2 regions of the Bradyrhizobium sp. HKCCYLRH3061 genome follow, and region 1 is predicted to be linked to the other one. Evidence: predicted binding sites of a transcription regulator. Region 1 holds the regulator's gene; the other holds the start of a gene.

Region 1 (3,090 bases):
TGCCGGACGTTCGCCCGAGAGGACTTTGCGCTTGCAGAACCCAAGTTGACCAAGTCTCCCACCGTCGAAAGCGCGCTCACGACCGACAGAAATGCCGACGCGCAGGCCCTCAGGTGATGCTGATGCGGCGAATCGGTGTGGCATGCGACGTCGGCACGTCCTCGCCGATGTCCGGGCGACGCTCTGCCGGCTGCTTGCTGACCGGCAATTGCAGCACGGTGACGCGCTGGCCCTCGCAGAGCTGGGTCACCAGCACGTGGCGGCCGTCGGCGAACTCGATCGCGTCGTGATGGCGATCGGGAATGTGGGTCTCGATGCTGTTGAACTTTGCGACGCGCTCGCGGATCGTCCGGGTCCAGAGCCAGCGGCTGTCGTAGCGGACGTCCTCGGCGAAGGCCAACTCGGTGCCGGGCATCATGCAGACTGCGACGGTCGGCTCGCTCTCCAGGGCGAAGCCGCGGGTGGCGGTGCCACGGAAGGTCATCGAGATCAACGTCTCGCCGACCTTGGCGGGACGGGACGCAACCGCATGGAGGCTGTAGTCACACATCGGATCGCTCCTCGTTGAGAGATAGCCGACCCACGCTCCCCCCGGACAGGCGCAGGCCTCTATCAGAGTGGACATCGATGGTGATGTTAGCGCGCGCTTCGCGGCAATTCTGCGCTGATCTGCATCGCGTGTGCCCGCGGCCGATCACAAGCGTTTGAGCATGCCGCGCTGCACATCATGAGGTGCATTCGCGCGTGACGTATTTTGCTGGGCAGCCTCCAGCTCGGCGGCGAAAGCGCGTGCGCCCGCCGCCGATCGACCGATCCCATTCGCGATCAGTACTTGCGGTACAGCCCGACCAGCTTGCCTTGGATCTTCACCCGGTTCGGCGGCAGGATGCGCACCTCGTAGGCGGTGTTGGCCGGCTCGAGCGCGATCGATGCGCCGCGACGGCGGAAGCGCTTCAAGGTCGCTTCCTCATCGTCGATCAGCGCCACCACGATGTCGCCGGTGTCGGCGGTCTCGTTGCGCTGGATCAGCGCCATGTCACCGTCGAGGATGCCGGCATCGACCATCGAGTCGCCGCGCACCTCGAGCGCATAGTGATCGCCGTTGCCGAGCATGTCCGCAGGCACGCTGATGGTGTGGCTGCGCGTCTGCAGCGCCTCGATCGGGGTACCGGCGGCGATGCGGCCCATCACCGGCACCGCGACAGGGCGCTCGCCATCGTCCAGCGCGGGAGTGCTGGTGCGCACCTTGCCGAGATTGCCTTCGATCACCGACGGCGTGAAGCCGCGACGGTTGCCCGCGGCCTGCGACAGCTCGGGCAGCTTGATCACCTCGATCGCGCGGGCGCGATTCGGCAGCCGGCGGATGAAGCCGCGCTCCTCGAGCGCCGTGATCAGGCGATGAATGCCGGACTTTGAACGCAGATCGAGCGCATCCTTCATCTCGTCGAAGGACGGCGGCACGCCGGCTTCCTTGAGCCGCTCGTTGATGAACCGCAGAAGTTCGTACTGTTTGCGCGTCAGCATTTCGACCTGGTCCCCGGTTTGTTGTTGTCCGAGTCCAGGAGCTGCGCCTTGAGCACAAGCCGGCTGAGAGCGCCCTGGAGTCGGACCGTCATCGCGTCGCCCGCAACATACTAAAAACAAATCATGAACGGACACTATATGTTCGATGTGTGTTCCGCAATCCTAAAAATATGATGAACGGACCGGGCTTTACCGGGGAAGCGGCTCAGTTCGGCAGGCGCAGGATTTCGCACGGGCTGCCGGCAGGCGCCTTCGGCGCAAACGCCGGCCGGATCACCAGCGCCTGCGACAGCGCGAGATTGCCGAGCAGCGACGAATCCTGCTGCGTCACCGGTGTTGCGACCAGGGTGCCGTCGGCGCGCTCCTTGAGCTGCGCCCGCAGATAGTCCTCGCGCGAATCGTTCGCCCCCAACTCGCGGCCGAGCAGGGCGGTCTCGCGCAGCATCACGGCCTCGTCGCGGCCGAGCAGGTGCCGAATCAGCGGCACCATGAACAGGATGGCGCAGACATAGGACGACACCGGATTGCCGGGCAGTCCGATCACCCTGATGTCGCCGAGCCGTCCGTGCATCATCGGCTTGCCCGGCCGCATCGCGATCTTCCAGAACGCCATTTCGACGCCCTCGGCCTCCAGCGCCTGCTTGACCAGGTCGTGATCGCCGACCGAGGCGCCGCCGGTCGTGATCAGGACGTCGGCCTCGGCCGCGCGGGCGCGCCGGATTCCAGCGACCGTCGCCTCCATCGTATCCGCGGCGATGCCGAGATCGATCGGCGTCGCGCCCTCGCTGCGCACCAGCGCCCGCAGCGCGTAGCCGTTGGAATAGACGATCTGCCCCGGGCCGGGCGTCGAGCCCGGCATCACCAGCTCGTCGCCGGTGGCGAGCAGCGCCACCTTCGGCCGCCGCCGCACCGGCAGCGCCGGATGATTCATGCTGGCCGCCAGGGATAGGTCGCGGTCGCTGAGTCGGCGCCCGGCCTTCAGCAGCACCATGCCCTGGTGGAAGTCGACGCCGGCCGGCCGGATGTGCCGGCCTGTGATCGCGGCCTCGGTGATCACGACATGGCCGTCCTCGGCGATCGTGTCCTCCTGGATCACCACCGCGTCGGCGCCTGCGGGGACAACGCCGCCGGTGAAGATCCGCGCCGCCTCGCCGGGCCCGACCACGCGATCGAACGGCCGTCCCGCCGCGACCTCGCCGATCACCTTCAGCCGCGCCTTGGCCTTGGCTGCGTCGGCCGCGCGCACCGCATAGCCATCCATCGCCGACATCGCCTCGGGCGGCTGCGTCCGCAGCGCCGCGAGGTCGCGGGCCAGGATGCGGTGATAGGCCTCGTCCAGCCCGACCATTTCCTCAGCCAGCGGCTCGGTGCCGGCGAGCACCGCGGACAACGCATCGGAGACCGGCATCAGGGCCATGGGATTACCTTCGGACGAAGACGGGCAGATCGACTGAATCGCCTTCTAACCGAACGCGCACGGGGTGGCCAAGAGCCTAAGCCGCTCCCGGCTTTCCGATCGTCTGAAGGTGCGTCGCGTGGCCCGCCGCCTCACGATCGCGCGAGAAA
Region 2 (3,090 bases), on a different contig from region 1:
GATCTCGAAGCGGCGGCCGATCATCCAGGCCATCGGGCCTGTCCCCTTCATCCGCGTGCCCCATTGCGAGTCGTAATCGCGGCCGCCGCGCATGTCGCGGATCAGGGTGAAGACGTGGCGGTAGCGGTCGGGATAATGCTCGAGCAGCCATTCGCGGAACAGGTCGCGCACCTCCAGCGGCAGCCGCAGCAACACATAGGAGGCTTCCTTGACCCCGGCATGGGCGGCGGCATCGAGGATGCGCTCGATCTCGCTGTCATTGAGCGCGGGGATCACCGGCGCCACCATCACCGTCGTCGGGATGCCGGCCTTGGACAGCGCCTGCAACGCCTCCAGCCGCTTCGACGGCGTCGAGGCCCGCGGCTCCATCGTGCGCGCCAGCTTCGGATCCAGCGTGGTCACTGATATCGCGACCTTCGCCAGGTTCTTCTTGGCCATCCGCGCCAGGATGTCGGCATCACGCATCACCAGCGCCGACTTCGTGACGATCCCGACGGGATGGCCAACCTTTTCCAGCACCTCGAGGATGCCGCGCATGATCTTCCGCTCGCGCTCGATCGGCTGGTAGGGATCGGTGTTGGTCCCGATCGCGATCATCCGCGGCTCGTAGCCGCTGGCCGCGAGCTCCTTCTCCAGGAGCGCGGGCGCATCCGGCTTCACGAACAGCTTGGATTCGAAGTCGAGGCCAGGCGACAGCCCGAGAAACGCATGGGTCGGCCGCGCGAAGCAGTAGACACAGCCGTGCTCGCAGCCGCGATACGGATTGATCGAGCGATCGAAACCGATGTCTGGCGAGTCGTTGCGGGTGATGACCTTGCGCGAGGTATCGGTCGCGACCGTGGTCTTGAACGGCGGCAGGTCTTCGAGGCTCTGCCAGCCGTCGTCGAAGACAACGCGCGCCTCCGCCTCGTAGCGGCCGCTCGCATTGGATTGTGCACCCCGGCCGCGGCGCCGGCCCCGTTCGATGGCGACCGCGAGTTCCGGGAAGTCCTTGTCAGGACCGAAAGAAGGCGCGCCCGCCGGCTCGGAGGGCACCGGGACCGGCGGGCGCTTGAGGGCATGTGAAGATGCTCGGCTCATGGCCAAGACATAGCACACAAAAAGAACATTACAAGAACAAAAGAGAACATCTGCGTGGTGGTTCTGAGCCGGCGCAAGGCCAACCATCACATTCCCGTTCTATCCTCGCAGCGCACTGGAACGGGACGGTGCGGCATTACTCTAATGCACTCTCCCGCGGGCGCGAAGCGGACGGCAAGCGAGGTTACATGAACATCACGTCTTCCCACCAGACGATCCCGGCCGATGATCTCGACCTGCTCGACCGCTACTGGCGTGCGGCCAATTATCTCTCGGTCGGGCAGATCTATCTGCTCGACAACCCGCTGCTGCGCGAGCCGCTGAAAGCGGAGCACGTCAAGCCGCGCCTGCTCGGCCACTGGGGGACGACGCCCGGACTGAATTTCATCTACGCCCATCTCAATCGCGCCATCCAGGCCCAGGATCTCAGCGTCATCTATATCTGCGGTCCCGGCCATGGCGGTCCGGGCATGGTCGCAAACACCTATCTCGAAGGCACATACAGCGAGATCTATCCGGATATCACGGGCGATGCAGATGGCCTGCGCAAGCTGTTCCGGCAGTTCTCCTTCCCTGGCGGCATTCCGAGCCATGCGGCGCCGGAAACGCCGGGCTCGATCCATGAAGGCGGCGAGCTCGGCTACGCGCTGGTGCACGCCTATGGCGCGGCGTTCGATAATCCCGATCTGATCGTGGCCTGCGTGGTCGGCGACGGCGAGGCCGAGACCGGCCCGCTCGCCGCGTCCTGGCATTCGAACAAGTTCCTGAACCCGGCCCATGACGGCGCGGTGCTGCCGATCCTGCATCTCAACGGCTACAAGATCGCCAATCCCACCGTGCTCGGCCGCATGGGCGACGCCGAGCTCAAATGCCTGTTCGAAGGTTACGGTTATGAGCCGCTGTTCGTCGAAGGCGCCGAGCCCAGGGCGATGCATCGGCAGATGGCGGACGCGCTCGATGTCGCGCTCGCAAGCATCCGCTCGATCCAGCAGAATGCGCGTCAGCCGGATGCAACGATCCAACGGCCGCGCTGGCCGATGATCGTGCTGCGCAGCCCGAAGGGCTGGACGGGCCCGAAGGAGGTCGACGGACTCAAGGTCGAAGGTTTCTGGCGTGCCCACCAGGTGCCGATCGCCAATCCGCGCGGCAAGCCGGAGCATCTCGCGCTGCTCGAAGCCTGGCTGAAGAGCTACGAGCCGGACACATTGTTCGACGCGCAGGGCCGGCTGATGCCGGAGCTGCAGGCGCTGGCGCCGAAGGGCGCGCGGCGCATGGGCGCCAACCCGCACGCCAATGGCGGCTTACTCAAGCGTGAGCTCAAGCTCCCAAACTACCAGCATTTTGCGGTCGACGTGTCCTCTCCGGGCCAGACCATCGCTGAAGCCACGCGCGAACTCGGCAAGTTCCTGCGCGACGTGATCACGCTGAATGCAGAGACACGCAACTTCCGCATCATGGGCCCGGACGAAACCGCCTCGAACCGGCTCGATGCCGTGTTCGAGGTCACCGAGCGGGTGTGGATGGAGGGCATCGAGCCCTACGACGTCCACCTCGCCCATGACGGCCGCGTCATGGAGGTGCTGAGCGAGCACCTCTGCCAGGGCTGGCTGGAAGGCTATCTGCTCACCGGCCGCCACGGCCTGTTCTCCTGCTACGAGGCGTTCATCCACATCGTCGATTCGATGTTCAACCAGCACGCCAAATGGCTGAAAGTGTCACGCGAGCTGCCGTGGCGGCGCCCGGTCGCGTCGCTGAACTATCTCCTGACCTCGCATGTCTGGCGGCAGGACCATAACGGCTTCAGCCACCAGGATCCGGGCTTCGTCGACCTCGTCGCCAACAAGAAGGCGGACATCGTCCGCATCTACTTCCCGCCGGACGCCAACACGCTGCTGTGGATCGCCGACCACTGCATGCGCACCTATGACCGCATCAACGTCATCGTCGCCGGCAAGCAGCCTGCGCCGCAATGGCTGTCGATGCAAGATGCGGCCATCCATTGCGACGCCG

Evidence for each region. The regulator LexA, encoded in region 1, represses DNA repair genes until DNA is damaged. The targets are predictions, from matches to a motif close to TGTTCNNNNTGTGTTCNG.
Region 2: ACQR2C_RS21955 (PA0069 family radical SAM protein) is a predicted target of LexA. The motif match lies at 1,102-1,119, and genes of this name have one in related genera.

Annotation. Positions count from the first base shown of each region.
Region 1 covers NZ_JBNPUE010000018.1:85,788-88,877, reverse strand. Annotated here, with positions in the region: gene ACQR2C_RS25820 (hypothetical protein) at 110-550, opposite strand; gene lexA (transcriptional repressor LexA) at 826-1,524, opposite strand; gene ACQR2C_RS25810 (molybdopterin molybdotransferase MoeA) at 1,730-2,941, opposite strand.
Region 2 covers NZ_JBNPUE010000014.1:17,109-20,198, reverse strand. Annotated here, with positions in the region: gene ACQR2C_RS21955 (PA0069 family radical SAM protein) at 1-1,080, opposite strand, end outside; gene ACQR2C_RS21950 (phosphoketolase family protein) at 1,269-3,090, shown strand, end outside.